4 regions of the Peribacillus sp. YIM B13481 genome follow, and region 1 is predicted to be linked to each of the others. Evidence: riboswitches for the same ligand, from Rfam matches in the RefSeq annotation. Region 1 holds a riboswitch; each other region holds the start of a gene.
The links. Region 1 has a riboswitch for cyclic di-AMP ahead of ACFX4X_RS04645 (hypothetical protein). Riboswitches for the same ligand answer to the same signal wherever they lie in the genome.
Positions count from the first base shown of each region.

Region 2: linked by a shared signal. The riboswitch ahead of ACFX4X_RS24145 (APC family permease) and the one ahead of ACFX4X_RS04645 (hypothetical protein) in region 1 are both predicted to bind cyclic di-AMP.
Region 3: linked by a shared signal. The riboswitch ahead of ACFX4X_RS18025 (APC family permease) and the one ahead of ACFX4X_RS04645 (hypothetical protein) in region 1 are both predicted to bind cyclic di-AMP.
Region 4: linked by a shared signal. The riboswitch ahead of ACFX4X_RS20615 (cation:dicarboxylate symporter family transporter) and the one ahead of ACFX4X_RS04645 (hypothetical protein) in region 1 are both predicted to bind cyclic di-AMP.

Region 1 is NZ_JBHZPE010000004.1:98,178-102,395, reverse strand. It holds gene ACFX4X_RS04660 (peptidoglycan-binding domain-containing protein) at 341-826, opposite strand; partial or broken gene ACFX4X_RS04655 (amino acid permease) at 1,017-1,340, shown strand; gene ACFX4X_RS04650 (Na-translocating system protein MpsC family protein) at 1,420-1,776, opposite strand; cyclic di-AMP (ydaO/yuaA leader) riboswitch at 2,019-2,160, shown strand; gene ACFX4X_RS04645 (hypothetical protein) at 2,552-2,920, shown strand; gene ACFX4X_RS04640 (potassium-transporting ATPase subunit F) at 3,112-3,186, shown strand; gene kdpA (potassium-transporting ATPase subunit KdpA) at 3,212-4,218, shown strand, end outside.
Region 2 is NZ_JBHZPE010000083.1:6,686-10,903, reverse strand. It holds gene ACFX4X_RS24145 (APC family permease) at 1-1,540, opposite strand, end outside; cyclic di-AMP (ydaO/yuaA leader) riboswitch at 1,698-1,842, opposite strand; gene ACFX4X_RS24140 (bacitracin ABC transporter ATP-binding protein) at 1,990-2,112, shown strand; gene ACFX4X_RS24135 (hypothetical protein) at 2,584-2,865, opposite strand; gene ACFX4X_RS24130 (YhgE/Pip family protein) at 3,219-4,218, shown strand, end outside.
Region 3 is NZ_JBHZPE010000035.1:37,377-41,594, reverse strand. It holds gene ACFX4X_RS18025 (APC family permease) at 25-1,851, opposite strand; cyclic di-AMP (ydaO/yuaA leader) riboswitch at 1,988-2,131, opposite strand; gene ACFX4X_RS18020 (GtrA family protein) at 2,542-2,997, opposite strand; gene ACFX4X_RS18015 (glycosyltransferase family 2 protein) at 2,957-3,979, opposite strand; gene ACFX4X_RS18010 (DUF6044 family protein) at 3,995-4,218, opposite strand, start outside.
Region 4 is NZ_JBHZPE010000048.1:7,316-11,533, reverse strand. It holds gene ACFX4X_RS20620 (hypothetical protein) at 1-545, opposite strand, end outside; gene ACFX4X_RS20615 (cation:dicarboxylate symporter family transporter) at 916-2,175, opposite strand; cyclic di-AMP (ydaO/yuaA leader) riboswitch at 2,348-2,497, opposite strand; gene ACFX4X_RS20610 (efflux RND transporter periplasmic adaptor subunit) at 2,699-3,961, opposite strand; gene ACFX4X_RS20605 (hypothetical protein) at 3,976-4,218, opposite strand, start outside.

The sequences.
Region 1 (4,218 bases):
CAGCTTTCTTTCTTTACAACAAAAGGGAAGCCCCCTCTTCAGAATGAGAAGAAGGGGCTTCCCTTTTGTGAAAAATTGCTTCATTAACCTTATGATCTCTTGTCTTAAGTAAAGGTTAATCTTATTTCCTTCAAATTAGGTTGGAGGAAAGCGCATAGTTCTGAATGAATAGAGCCGATGATTCTTTCGTAGGAATCATCGGCTTTTTACAATTAACCTGAAACTAATAGAAAGGAGAATTTTAAAAGAATTATCCCTCTCTCCTTCATTGACATCGCTTAGAAGCGGAGGACCTATCTTTTAGCCTCATTTAACTAATAAGGGCCTCCTACCTGAGTTTTTAATTCGCATACAGGCGATATTGGTCACTTAATGTATCTCCATTACCGTAAATATAGGCTTTTGAGCCTGATGTATAAGAAGAATCGTCGTACTTCCATTTGATTCTGAGACCCATGTACCCGCCTGCTCCATAGGTGTTCTCGCCATTCTTTTTAATATATTGCGAGAAACTGGTCCACGTCTTGGGGCCAACCACACCATCCACTATCAGATGGTTTTCTTTTTGATATTTCTTTACACCCGCTTCGGTTTTCGGCCCAAAAATCCCATCAACGTCAACCACTGCTGAATCAGTATAAAAACCCATGACATTGAGGATATACTGCATATTTTTGACTTCCACCCCATGAGTGTCCTTCCGCAAAATCGAGTTTTTATCCCAGCTTTGCGGGTGGTGAAATCCTCCGGCAGATGCTGAAGCAGTGGAAAAAGATATCCCCAGGACTATTGCTAATACTATCAAACAGGTAAGTAATTTCTTCAAAGCGCCATCTCCCTCTTTTTTATTTTCAATACACCTTACTAGTTCCCCTCAGATTTTATATTCCCCTTCCGACAAATGTCCTGTTTATTTTGAAACTGCTAAACAAACATAGTCACCAGTAGGACCACAAAATTGGATAAGTTGTACGAACAATAGAGAAAATCCTTAAAGCTTTAAAAGAAGATGCTAGCTCTTAATCATTGTGTTCAAAGGAGAAACAGATCATCTGATACCTTTTTACGCTGTTGGAGTATTTATCCCTTTTCCCTTATCCCAAACAGGAATGATGCTTAAATGGGTTAGAGAAAAACCTAAAGGTTGGATTCCAAAACTAATTATTAATTCAATTGGCGGGTTAATTAACTTTATCATCACAATGATGTTCTTTTTTTACTAAATTCCACAGGTTTTGTAGGTATTGGTATTTCTACCTATCATTATTTTAACCTTTCATCGAATTAGAAAGCACTATGAAGCTGTTGGCGATCTGTTGCGACTTACAACATGCGAGCCTTCTAACCTAAAATATATATATAAATTTTATAAAAATGATAATTCATGTAACTTAAACAGTATTATTTGATGGTTTCTAATTACCTCTCTAAATCTTTATCCAGTATAAAAACTTCAATTCTTTCACCTGTTTTAGTGCTAATATCACTATGGGAAGAAAGAACTTTACATCCAGTATGATCTTCAACTATTTTTTCGTAATCCTTAGTGTACATTTCACGAAGAAGCGAGCGCATTTTTTTTACAAGTTTTTTGCCGGAATTGTGACTGACAAGATGCTTTTCTTCCACAGTCAGGACCCCTTTAAAACGAGTAATCAACATGTCATTAATTATATATGTTTTTGCTTCCTGTGGTCCTCTGCCTATCAGATCACGCTGGAACTTAATAAATGCTGCACTTATTTCTGCTTCAAGTTTCTTTTTTGGATTTAACATAATGCCTCCATTTTATCTCGGGAATTTATGGGATTTATCATAATGCCCAACCTTAGTTATTGTCAATGTAAGTTTACAAACCTATAAAAAAATGTAATCACTAGAATTATTAAGTAAAGTTAGCTTTTGATGACTTATTCGGACTAAAATGACTTTATTTGGTCGATTTTGAATTAATATCGTGATTTTATGAGGTTTACAAACATTTAATGATGAGCGTAGAATAATCCACATAAATAACAATTTGATATCGGCCAAATCTCAAGAAATTGAGAACGGAGGACCCACTATTTTTGGGGTTAATTCTGCATTTGCAGAAGGGATGAGATACTCTTTCGCCATCCTACCCGTCAGCTAACTTCGTCGGCTAAAGCGAAGGAGGTCATAAGACCACCTTAATTCAGGAGGCTTTTTTTGTTATGTTTGTAGCAAGATAGCAACCTGTCATTTCCGTAGGTCTTTTTATTATGCCTATAAACGAAAAGGTGTCTTGGAAGACAGATCGCACAGAGAGCTGTAAAGCTTGCTGGGTGATAAGTAGACCAATGAGTACTTTTTCTCCAATTTTATATGTTTGCTTTGCAATTAATCCAATAACCGATGCGTGAATCGTATTTATTAACGCGGGGATATGGATAGCTACTGCATGGCTGCATACATGGGGAAAGAGTAAGCATTGGTCTATTTTTTTATGTTATCAACTGGCAGGCTTCTCTTCCCCAGAAAGAATGCAGATTGAAAATTAATAAGAGAAAGTACTAATGGGGTGGATTGTATGGGAAAAGTGCTGCTTGTTGGAAAAGGAAAATTATTTATATCTGTAAAGGAAAGTATAGGGGCCACCCACACGGATACAAGTAATGTAGAAACTGTAGACTATGATGAAGAATGGTTTAAGCCTACAAGAAACCTGAAGGAATGTGATGGAAAAATGGTTCATAAATCAGAGCAGGATAACTGTGTTTATCTATTCCCTAATTCTCTGTTTGATGGAATTAATCTTGTGAAAATATTTTCAGAGTTCAAATCTTATAGGTTTTTTGTTGTCACTCATGATCATCAATATTCTAGTCTATATAAAAAATGGGAGCTGATTTTGTCATCTTCAGTAAACCAGAATGTTACAGCTATAACTGGCTGCTAACAAGTGGAACCTAGTTTCTTTAAGAAACTCAAAGGGGGTGAGTACATTTTAGTTTGAAATTTTTATAGTTTGGAAGGAGAGACGTCAATGGATCTTATATCAGTTTCACTTACAGCTTTTTCATTCTTAACATTTTTTGGATTTATCCATTTTTGTAACAAAGTTATAGAAGAAAAAGGAGAGTAGAAACGATGTTTTTATTATTTATTGTTGGAGCACTTTCGTTGTATTTAATTCATGCTTTAATTTACCCGGAAAAATATTAATAGCTACAAAACGGAGGAAATGCAAATGGATTTTTTACAAATCGGTCTGGTATTGGCACTCGTCATTATCCTGGCAATACCACTGGCGAAATATTTAGCTAATGTTTATTCCCTTGAAACAACAAAACAAGATCGGATGTTTGGATGGTTAGAAAGGGGCATTTATAAATTATCTGGTATTAATACCGGTGATATGAACTGGAAGCAATATGTAAAGGCACTACTATTGAGTAATTTAGTCATGTTTATTATTTCGTACATGATCATTCGATTTCAAGGAATTTTACCGGGTAACCCAAGTAAGATAGACAACATGGATCCATTATTGGCATTCAATACTGCTGTAAGCTTCCTTACCAATACCAATTTACAGCACTACAGCGGGGAATCGGGACTTTCTTATTTATCGCAAATGGTCGTCATCATATTTTTGATGTTCACGACACCAGCTACCGGTCTTTCGTTATGTATGGCTTTTTTCAGAGGCCTGACCGGGCAGTTCAGTATGGGGAATTTTTATGTGGATTTAATTCGTTCCATCACCCGGGTACTACTGCCGTTATCTATCTTAATCGGTCTTGTCCTAGTATCTCAAGGGGTTCCGCAAACCCTTGATCCTACGGCCATTGCAACTACATTGGAAGGTGCGAAGCAGAATATTGCACGTGGGCCAGTAGCTGCGTTAGAGTCTATTAAACATTTAGGGACAAATGGCGGTGGATTTTTTGGTGTCAACTCGGCACATCCCTTTGAGAATCCTAATGGTTTCACCAATATATTAGAGATTTTATCAATGTTTCTGATACCTGTTGCCCTTCCATTAACGTTTGGATATATGGCAAAAAACAAGAAATTAGGTTGGATTCTTTTTTTAGCAATGGGATTAATGTTCCTTGTGTTCTTAGGTGTTACGTATTTCAGCGAACAAAATGGAAATCCAGCATTAGAGAGAATAGGGATTTCTCAAGAGAATGGAAGTATGGAAGGGAAGGAGGTGCGGTTTGGAATCGCACAGAGTGCCCTTTTTACAGC
Region 2 (4,218 bases), on a different contig from region 1:
CGTCTTCTCTTTCAAATGCAACATACACAGCAATAATTTGTTCAGGAGAAAGAGATTTAGCATAATTTAAGGTATTCTCTACAACATGAGTCATGCCAGCAACAGGCACTATCATAACATTACCGTCAATGGTCACAGATGGTTCACAAGTTGTAAGCCTAAGTTGGTCTCCAACAGCTTCATAATGCTTTTTAATTCGATGGAAGAGAAGGACAATGATAGGTAGAAAAATTAGGATTGACCAAACCTGTGAGAATTTTGTTAAAAAGAACATCATTGTGACCGTGAAACTAATAACAGCACCAATCGTATTAACTATTAGTTTTGGAAGCCACCCCTGAGGCTTCTCACGAATCCATTTAGCCATCATTCCTGTTTGGGACAATGTAAATGGAATAAAAACTCCAACTGCATAAAGTGGGATTAGATGCTCTGTTTCTGCCTGAAAAGCAACAATTAAAAGTATTGAAGCAATACCAAGGATGATGATGCCATTTGAATATCCTAATCGGTCCCCTCTAACTAGAAACATCCTTGGAATAAACTTATCCTTTGCAAGATTCACTGCCAACAACGGGAAAGCCGAATAACCAGTGTTCGCAGCAAGGATTAATATCAATGCTGTAGTTCCTTGAATAAAGAAGTACATGAAATTCCGTCCGAAAGTTTCTTCGGCAATTTGGGAAACAACGGTTACCTCTCCACTTGGAGAAATGCCATAATAATAGGCTAAAAATACGATTCCTGAAAACAGTATGGCAAGCAAGGTTCCCATTGCCATTAATGTTTTAGCCGCATTATTTGGAGCTGGGTCTTTAAAGTTAGGAATAGCATTCGATATGGCTTCAACCCCTGTTAAAGCCGAACTTCCTGAAGCAAACGCCCTTAAAAGAATAAACAAACTGATTCCCGCCACAGGTGTACCTATTGGGGTGTGTAATTCAGGAGAAACTCCTCCAGTTAGAATATTATAAATACCCACACCAATTAATATAAACAACGCAAAAACGAATAAGTAAACGGGGTAGGCTAAAATTGAAGCAGACTCCGTTACTCCTCTTAAATTCAAAATTGTAATAAGAATTACAAATACAATGGCAATTACCACATTATAGTTATGTAAAGTGGGAAAGGCAGATGTTAAAGCATCGGTCCCAGCAGACACACTTACAGCAACAGTTAGTATGTAGTCTACCAATAGGGATCCTCCAGCTATTAAGCCTGAATTTACACCTAAATTGCTCTTTGAAACCACATACGCTCCACCGCCATGAGGATAAGCAAAGATGATTTGCCTATAAGACAATATGAGAGCTGTTAAAAGAATTAATACACCAACTGCGATAGGAATTGAATACCAAAATGCTGCTGCACCTAACGTAATCAATACTATCAAAATTTGTTCAGGACCATATGCCACTGATGATAGAGCATCAGAAGAAAGGATTGCTAATGCTTTCGTTTTGTTAAGTTTCTGTTCTCCTAATTCATTGGATTTCAAAGGTCGTCCAATTAAAAGCCTTTTTATGAATGGAATCATTAATCACGCACCGCCTAATATATCTATTGGTTAATTTTTACCCTTATCAATAGTAATTACTCAAAAAAGAAATAATTTTACATGCATAAAAAAGTGCCTACAAGTCATATTTAATAGACCTGTAGGCACATCACTTTTCGTGTGTCACAAGTTCCACCTTCCTTCTCATTTAACGCTTACGAGGTTAGCTGTCGGATTCGGACCTTTGAGTAGCCCTACCTTGAAAGGATTCACCCCTTGGGTTAAGTAACAACCCACAAAAATGGTTCCCCCGTACCTAATGGTTTCAGCGATTTAGAAATTTGAACTGTGATTATAATACTCCTGTGTTCAGAGAATGTAAATGAATTTTATGTAAAAGATTAAAACCGAGGATAACGGAAATGTTAGTAGTACATATTAGTTCATGCTTTAGTATTTTTGATTTCTAACACGAAAGGAGGATTTACATGTTCAAAGATAATAGTCCCTTTTTATCTGATGAATTTTTAGATGAGTTAGCTAAAGACATTAACCAGCAATATGGAGGTCCCACAAAAGAACAAATTGCAGAACCCATAAACAATGATTAGAATATAAGTCCACAAGAAAGTACCTTTAGATATTGAACTCATACCATTGTGTATGTCCTCACTTTTTCATTAAACTGCCCCGTTAGCCATTCATGAAGCGCAAAAATCAGCGCTTCACCACAGAGAATGAAAATTGGTCTCTATGTCGATAATGTTTTAATGGCTGGCGAAGAAGGTCTTTGAACTATGGTACCTTTGAGCCCATCCGTTAGTCTGACTCCGATGACCACGGTGTACCACCGACTGTCGCGCCCTTTATGGGTAGCACTCATGGGAGATTAATCCTTTTTTGGTCGTCGCGCTAGCCTCTACTTAATTTGCTATAATTGGAGGTTTTTGTTTAACGATTTACCAAACTCAATCAGATCACTCATAAGGCTCAGCCTTTTTTTTAAAAGCGTTTTTACTGGGTCTATTTTATTGTGGTTTTTTCTGGATTTTGTGCTTTTTTAATTTTCATGGGAGTTCGATTCACTTATTTCTAGTATATTCTGGAGTATCACAGAGTGGACATTCCTCATATTGCTTTTCCTTTGCTAGAATAAAGTAAATCCCAAGAATAAAAGTAATTATTAAAATGACACAAATTACCCAAAACATCAAAGGATATTGATAATGTACTGTTACTGTTGTAACTCCTGAATTCATATCTGTTGTTGTTATTGTATTCTTAACAGGGTCATAAAGCATGTCTACTATTAAGTATGTTAGTAAAGATGAAAGAGTAAGAAAAATTCCTATCGCACGTTTCATCATTTTCACCTCCTAAAACCGTTAAACTGTATACAGTTTAACGTAAAAACAAAATCCTTCTTCAACTCCCTCAGTTTATACGACTTTCTCACCAATACTCGCTGAATCGCAGGATTTCATCACCCTTGAATTTAAGTTCACGGTAAAATCATATACATAATGAGCAGCTTCCGGAACATGTAAACGTGGGCTAATCGTTTCCAGACGGTGAATTGGGCGAATTAAAAAAATTATTAAAAATGGAAAAATGAAGTCTAACACCCAAGGACATCTTATAGTAAAATTAGCTATGAAATTAGGGTCCTACAAAATATATTTAGTACTAGAAACAATGGGGGATAATATAATTGAATATGATAAGAGGCGAGTGGAAAAATATTTTCAGCCATCGCAAAACTGGGTTAACATTGATAGTCATTCTTTTTGTACCGTTGCTCTATAGCAGCATTTTTCTATCCGCTTTTAGAAATCCTTATTCTAAAACTGGAGATCTTCCAATTGCAGTAGTAAATGAAGATCTGGGATCAAAATTTTCTGGGCAGAATTTACAGTTAGGAAAAGATTTGGTTCATGATTTGAAACAGAATCACTCGTTTAAATGGAAATTTACCAATAGTAAAGAAGCGTTTAAAGGATTAAAAAATGAAGATTTTTACATGGTAGTCGAAATTCCAAATGATTTCTCTAAAAATGGAGCTACCTTGTTAGATAAACATCCTAGTAAAATGGGCCTGAGATATTACACAAATCCGGGGAAAAACTATACTGCATCAAAGATAGCAACCTCTGGAATTAGTAAAATCAATGAGAAAATATCAAATTCTATCACAAAACAATATGCAGTCACATTATTTAATAGTTTAAATGAAGTAGGCGAGCATTTACAAAAAGCAGCTGAAGGAGCGAATAAAATAGACCAGGCTGCCAACAAAATTACAAATTCCTCCAAAACACTACAAGACCATTTGCAGAGTTTAGCTGCTGGTACCGTCTTATTTAAAGATGGTACACAAAGTTTACGCAATGGAACTCAACAATTTCAAACGGAAATTGGTCAATTGTCTAACGGGGTTCAAACACTTAATAGTGGTATGGATAATTTAGAAAATGGCTTGGGTGTCCTTAACAAAACTGGTGAAAATCTCGCCAAAGGTTCTAAACAATTAGAACAAGGAGCTAATGATCTTAAAAGAAACCTACAGCAGGCACACCAAGGTACAATTGAAATTCAAGACAAAGTTGACCCACTATTAATCGCGTTGGGGGATATATATGAAAGACAGCCTGAAATGATTAGTCAACTGAACTCCTTACAACAAATCCTTCAAGGGCAGAACCAACTAGTTAAAGAAC
Region 3 (4,218 bases), on a different contig from region 1:
GCTTCTTTTCTTAGATGATGGAACTTACTTCTTCAAATGATAGGGAACTGTCGCAACAACTACATTTCTTCTATAAAGCAAGTAGGCCTTAATCAGTAAACTTGATTGGTTATGAAGAATATTGTGCCAGCCTTTCTTCGGAATAAATTGCGGGATTATTACCGTAACTTTATAGTTGGATTCACTCGCTTTATGTTCAACTGTATCCACGAATTTAGTTAATGGCTGTATGATACTCCTGTAATAAGAGTTTAGTGTGACGAGTCTAACATCTGGCTGCCACTTTTTCCACTTTTCTTCAAATTTCTTTTCATCTTCTCTTTCAAAAGCAACATAAACGGCAATGACCTGATGTGCTGATAGAGATTTAGCATAATTTAAAGAGTTCTCAACCACATGAGTTATACCGGCCACAGGCACAATAATGATATTCCCTTCTATTGGCAAGATGGGCTCACAAGTTGTAATCCTTAGCTGGTCTCCGACTGCTTCATAATGCTTCCTAATTCGATGAAAAATTAAAATGATGATAGGTAAAAAAATCAAAACAGGCCAAACCTGAGTAAATTTGGTTAAAAAGAATATCATCGTGACGATAAAACTAATAGTGGCACCAATTGAATTAATGGTTAATTTCATGATCCAGCCTTTTGGCTTTTCGCGTATCCATTTGACAATCATCCCGGTCTGGGAAAACGTAAATGGAATAAATACCCCTACCGCATAAAGTGGAATAAGATTTTCTGTATGTCCCCCAAATGCGACTATTAAGATGATGGATGCAAGTCCTAGTATGATAATTCCATTGGAATATCCTAATCGGTCCCCTCTAATCGTAAACGCCCTTGGTATGAATTTATCTTTTGCAAGATTCACCGCAAGCAAGGGGAAAGCGGAATAGCCAGTATTGGCAGCAAGAATCAAGATCAATGCAGTCGTACCTTGAATGAAGAAATACATGAAATTCCGACCAAAGATCTCTTCAGCAATCTGCGAGACGACCGTTACCTCTGCGCTAGGAACAATGCTTAAATAGTAGGCTAAGAATACGATTCCCGTAAATAATACAGCCAGTAAGGAACCCATAGCTATTAAAGTTTTTGCAGCATTATTCGGAGCTGGGTCTTTAAAGTTCGGAATCGCATTGGAAATCGCTTCGACTCCTGTCAATGCGGAACTTCCTGATGCAAATGCTCTTAGCAGTATGAATAAACTGATGCCCGCTACTGGAGTCCCGATTGGCGCGTGTAATTCCGGTGAGACTCCTCCTGTCAGGATTTTGTAAATTCCTACACCAATCAAGATGAACAATGCTAAAACGAATAGATACACCGGATAGGCCAAAACAGAGGCCGACTCCGTAACCCCTCTTAGATTAAGGATGGTAAGCAGAAATACAAAAACGATGGCTATGCCTACATTATATGCATGAAGGCCGGGAAAGGCGGACGTGATAGCATCCGTACCTGCAGAAACACTTACAGCTACAGTTAAAATATAATCGACCAATAAGGATCCTCCAGCTATCAACCCTGGATTGATACCTAAATTGTTTTTTGAAACCACATAGGCTCCCCCGCCATGAGGATAAGCAAAAATGATTTGTCTATAGGACAAGATCAATGCAGCCAACAGTAACAATACTCCGATGGCGATGGGTATGGAATACCAGAATGCCGCAGCACCGACCGTGATCAGAACGATTAATATTTGCTCCGGTCCATAAGCAACCGAAGACAAAGCATCAGAAGATAATATCGCCAAAGCCTTGGTTTTGTTAAGCTTTTGATCACCTAGTGCATTTGATTTTAAAGGTCTCCCGATCAAAAACCTCTTTATAGAAGATAACATCAAGAATTCACCACCATTTTTAAGTTATAAGTTTATGTTACCCAGCTATAGAAAAAACAAAAAAAATGGAAAAATGCCCACAAGTCATAACTAAATAGACCTGTAGACATCCACTTTTTTGTCTAACAAGCTCCACCTTCCCTCTCATATAACGCTTACGAGGTTAGCTGTCGGATTCGGACCTAAGAGTAGCCCTACCTTGAAAGGATTCACCCCTTGGATTGTTAAAATAATCCCATACCGGACCCCCCGTACCATAAGGTTTAAGCGATTTAGAAATACGAAACTGTTGATTATCATACTCCCGTGAAATGGAAAAGTAAATGAAAATTTTGCACAGTAAAATAATAATTTATTTTAAGTGAGGCTTTGTTCTGACGTATATAACATAAGTCATCCAAGTGCATGATTCGAAGGTAGGAAAAAGGTGAATAACTTGTTAAAAAAGAGAAACTTCCCAATCAATTTTTAAGAAATGAAAGAACAAAAACGGTGGGTCCTTAAAAGGGAAAATTACCGAATTACGAAACTGTTTAAATCTCTAATTTATTAACGGTTCACCTTTCTTATTAAAAGGATCTGCCCCCGCTTGGATAGGTTTGCAATATATAAACTCCACGCTGAAAATCAAAAATTCGCTTCTTGAAATCCACTTTGATTTCCATCCAAAGGGGCATTCTTTGATTCTAATCAGTTCCTTCCTTCTTGAATTGTTCCCAAATTGCTTTTTTTAAAGACAAAGTATTTCTGGCCAATATAGTTCAGTACTGTATAAAAGATTGTTCCGATAAGTACAGCCACATTTTGCTGAATGGAAAAATGAACGGATGCTTCCAAGGATCCTGCAATGGCTTGTCCTAAAGAATAAGCCGCGGAATAACAAATCAGGATGACGCAAAAGAAACGGGCAACCCCTCTCCGCCAATCTATATCGCTTCTAAAAGTAAAAGTCCTGTTCAACAGAAAACTCGTTACTGCTCCCATACCATTGCCGAAAAAGGTAGAGATCCAGTAAGATAATTCAAGAACATTCATGAGAAAAAGCATGATGGAAAGTCCAACCCCTGTATTGACCATTCCAACCAATAAAAAGCGGATAAAGGAGTTAGTGTGTTTTAGATAGTTTTTCAATACTTGTCCGTTCATTATCTAGTTGCTCCCGTTTATTTAAATCGAGCGGATTAAATAAATCCAGATCCACAATATATTTAGGCCGGCGTTTGGATTCATTATAGATTTTACCGATATATTCCCCAATCAAGCCGACAGCAATCAACTGGAGTCCGCCGATCAACCAGATGGAGGTAATTAATGAGGTCCAACCAGTTTCGGTCTGCCCAAAAAACTTTAACCATAAAAAGTATGACCCAAAAAGTAAGCTAATGAAAAAGGAAAGACATCCTAGCCATAATACAAGCCGGATCGGTGTTACTGAAAAGGAAGTAATGCCATCAAGAGCAAAAGCAACCATCTTCTTAAATGGATATTTCGTTTCCCCTGCCAATCTTTCTTTGCGGTCATAATAAACAGAGTCCGTCTTAAACCCAATAAGCGGGACGATTCCCCGTAAAAAAAGATTCGTTTCTTCAAATCGTTCCAACTCCACGATCGCCCTTTTGCTCATTAGCCGGAAATCTGCATGATTATAGACAAGGTTGACCCCCATTTTGTTCATCATTTTATAAAAGCCAGTTGCAGATGTTCGTTTAAAAAATGAATCAAGGTCCCTTTTTTGGCGGACGCCATATACAATTTCACATCCTTCAGTGAATTTCCGAATGAATTCAGGGATGACTTGAATATCATCTTGTAAATCTGCATCAATTGAAATCACACAATCCGAGGCTTCCTTGGCTGTAAACAATCCGGCAAGGAGTGCATTTTGGTGGCCTGCATTCCGTGAAAGCTTTAGTCCACGAACATATTCATTGTTAATCGTTTCCTTATATATGATCTTCCATGTTTGATCTTTACTTCCATCATCAACCAATAGAATTTTACTTTGACCAGACACAACATTTTCTTCGACTAAACCCCTCACCAATCCACAAAGCTGGGAAATGGTATCCTGCAAAACACTTTCTTCGTTATAACAAGGTACAACAATCGTCACTATCGGTGAATTCACAATATCCCCCCCTTTTCAAATGACTCTGTATAAATGAATTTTCCAAACGGTCCCTTTCTTTGTGAAAATCCTATCCAGTTCCAACCCGTTTTCCTTCGCGTTGTTGATTGGTACGGCAGAAAATATATACTTGCCGCCTAATCCTTTAAACGCATCTACATTAATCTCCAAATTATCCAACTCTTTCTTCGAGCCTTTTTTGAACATATAATGCTTACCAAGCTCATCGGCAAATAGGT
Region 4 (4,218 bases), on a different contig from region 1:
TCTGCAGGAATGGCCGTCAGCTCTCTTTTCTTTCTGATTCCAAGCCACGTCCTCTCCACTTTTAACGGCTCCAGCTTTAGCGGAATCAGACTCCCTAACATCATATAATATGTAGAAAGTGAACGAAAATAAATTTTGTTGAACCAGCCATCATCCTGGGCAAGGTACACAAATTGATTATTCAATTTACGGAAAAATGGAGGATCCAGATGGGTTTTTGCATGCCCTAAATATAAAAGTTCAGCTAATTCCCTTCCATCCAATTCATCCAGCCCTTCCTCTTCTTCAAAATCAATCCAACAGAAATCTCCATATGCCCGGACATTTTCTTTAACGAGCTTTGCAATATCCTCAGATGAAGCGCTATCGAGCAGGACATTCAAATTGTATTCCCCACCATCGAATTGATGTTTCAATAATAAGATGGAATCCAAGGTATATGGCAGCGAATAGACAAATTCGCGAAAATTGAGTCCATTAAAAAGGACAAACCGTTCGGAAGCCTGCATATGCATATATAAGATATCATTGTTATCATTCTTCATAACCTGGTCCCCTCCGAGCTCTCAATCAATAATGTTATTTTATCAAACTTTTGGGTTTTCAAGTAAGTTATATAACCCAGAATATTATTCATCATCTGCATCGTATGAATAATGTGAATACCTGAACTCTATAATCACCTACGGTTAAGGAACGAACTCGATAATTTTAAATATCCATAATAGTGAAAAATAAAGAGTTGGAGGAATTGACGACGGGTAAAATTGAATAAGGTTTTATCATTAATTCTTTTCATGAGGAAGCTTCCCTTTAAAAAACTTTTCGTTTGCACCTTCTGGCACGTCAAATATAAAGGATACGCTTTTCAAACACAAAAAATCCAGAGTGACATATCACTCTGGATTTTTTGTATTAAGAAACTTGTTCTAATTCTTTATCGGAAGGAGGGTTGAATTGACCTTCCCATTTAGAGATGACGATTGCTGCAAGTGAATTCCCGATAACGTTTACTACTGTACGTCCCATATCAAGAATACGGTCGATACCGGCAATAAATGCTAAACCTTCAATAGGAATACCCACTGTTCCTAATGTCGCTAAAAGAACTACGAAGGATACACCTGGTACACCCGCAATACCCTTAGACGTGATCATTAACACTAACATTAGCGTAATTTGCTCATAAGCACTTAAATCGATTCCGTACATTTGAGCGATGAAGATAGCTGCCAACGCTTGGTATAATGTTGAACCATCAAGGTTAAAAGAGTATCCAGTTGGAATAACAAATGTAGCTATATGTTTCGGACATCCCGCTTTTTCCATTTTTTCCATAAGTTTCGGAAGAACCGCTTCTGAACTTGCTGTAGAGAACGCAAGTACCAATTCTTCTTTTAGAAGTTTAATCAATGTAAAGATATTGAATCCTACAAATTTTGCAATAAGACCCAGAACGACAATTACAAAGAAAATCATTGTTCCGTATACAGAAAGCGCTAACTTACCTAACGGAATTAAAGATTCCAAACCGAACTTGGAGATGGTCACACCGATTAGTGCAAATACCCCAATAGGAGCAAATTTCATGACCATATTAGTTAGGTAGAACATTCCTTCTGCTGTACCTTGGAAGAAACGGAATACTGGTTTACCTTTTTCACCGATAGCCGCAATACTAATTCCAAACAATACGGAGAAGAAAATGATCGCTAACATATCGCCTTGTACCATAGCTTGTACTGGATTGGATGGTACAATGTGAACAAGTGTATCTACAAACGATTCATGCTGCTTAGTTTCTGCTGTATCAACATAAGTGGAGATATCAGTTTTTTCCAGATGATTCATATTTACGCCAACACCAGGCTGGAGGATATTCGCGGAAATTAAACCAACAGCAATCGCAATCATAGTTACCACCACAAAGTATGATATTGATTTAGCTCCTAGTTTACCTACTGCTTTTAAATCACCTACACCCGCAACTGCAACGATAAGACTTGATACAATGATTGGCACAACAATCATTTTAATCATTCGTAGGAAAATGTCTCCGAATGGCTGTAAAAAGTTTTGGGCCGTCTCATTACCATAAAAAATGGCACCAACGATAATCCCTAGAATTAAACCAATGAAAATTTGGCTAGCTAAACTTAACTTGAATTTCTTCATATACTTTCCTCACCTTCCATAAAGTCTTTGATGCAAAAACGTTTTGTCTCGGTAAGGGAAACAAGATACTAATAGAAAGAAAGTAATTTTTCTTTTTTTGAAAAACTCTGTCTTTACGCCGAAAAAAAAGACACTTCATGTGTCGATTTCATATTGGCGTGAATATTCACACATGTTCCCTTAAAGACGCTGACGAGGTTAGCTGTCGGGTTAGGAATTGGAAACACAATTTGCCCTTTCATTTCTGAATTCACCCCTAGTGGATTAAAATCCACAAAAATGGTTCCCCCGTTCTTGGAATAAGATTAAGCGAGTTAACTTATAATAAAATATTATACTAAAAAGGTTAATCTGTAAATGTTTATTCTCATCCATTTTAGAAAAAGTCTTTAAATATATCTGAATATTCTGCATTCTAGATGATTGCACCCAGTATTACACTTCCCGATTTTTAGTCATTTAAGCTATATGGATATATAAATAATAACTAATTTGACATCCCCTTTCTTTATGAAAGAAGCAGTTATTTTTCCAAAATGCCAAGTAACAGATACCTTACTTTTTCCCTAGAGGTGAATTTTTTATAAGTTGCAGTTTTCACTTTTTCAAATTGAATTGGGGTAATAAAATAAGAATGGTTCTTCGCTACCCTATTCGGTTCTAGCAGGATGACATCACCTACTGACGGTCCCTTTATTAGTTCCTGCTTACCTTCTGCTTTAAGCCCTTTTGAAATGTAGTGTTTATCCACATACCCTTTTTTAGTCAATTTGTAGACATGCGGCTTTTTTTGGTAATGCACTGCCTCGATGGGAATGGCGGGTACACCAGCTTTCTCATTGGTTATTACAGCAAGGTTGACTTTGGATCCCACCAACAAAGATTCGGTTTCTTCACCCTCCGGTTCGATTAAAGCCTGAAATGGAAATTTGTTATCCCTTTTTAGTGACGGCTCTTCTGCTGGATAGGAATGGATACGGCCTATCGTTCCTTTCAATGACTTTTTTAAATCAGAGGAACTTGCTTTTATAGTCATGCCCACTTTAGCTTTTTTCATCTCCTCTTCAGAGAAATTACCTTCAATTGCCATATTTGTTGAAACGATGGATATAATGGGGTTTTTCAGGTTTTTATTGATATTTTTAACTACACCATCAGCTTCACTCGTCGTTACAATCGCGCTAGCCTGCTCCTCAATTGAACTTAATTTAGCATCAAGCATTTTCACTTTTTCATTCAAACTGTTTTTTTCGAGTTCTTGCTTGTACATTTCTTGCTCAATGTTGCTTTTAATAAGATCTGAAGAGCTTGTTGTTATATTAATATCCAAGTTATTTTTCACCGATTCATCAATGACCGCTTTATCAGGATCACGGGTCAGGGCCCCTTGAGAAGCCCTTAACTTCCTAATATATTCGTCAATCCCTACAATTTCTCCCTCAGCAGCAGTTTTCTCCGCTTCCAAATTCGCTTTAAGTGCATCAAGTTCGGTTGTCGTATACTCAAACAACGAGGAGCCAGCCGCTACAGCATCCCCCTCTTTTACAAGGAATTTCTTAAAATCATTTTTCTTGGTTTCAAAATAGATATCGTACTCTTCTACAGGTTTAATTACCCCATTTGTTTGAATAGTATCCGTAATTGTATCTTTTTTTACCATTGACCAGTTTTCCACGAAAACAGTTCGTTCCGCTTTGCTTCCTTTTTTTTCAATAAGGTATATGTTGACGGTTATTAACACAATCGACGCAATAGAGACCGCTGTTATTTTCCATTTCCCACTCATTCTTTTCACCCGCCTTATACAAATACGCCCACTTGGATGTATGCTAAAAAGGCTTTAACAAACCACGTGGCCAGATAGAATAGAACAATCATTACAAGGACCAAATAATTATTTCGTTGTGAAAACTCCTTTAAATAGAAATATTGCAGGGCAATAATAAGAAATTGAAAAATGGTGATTTCGCTGAAAAAGTGAATAAAGTAATCACTTCTGAGAAAATACTGACCGATGACTCCCAATGAAAAAAGATTGGAATC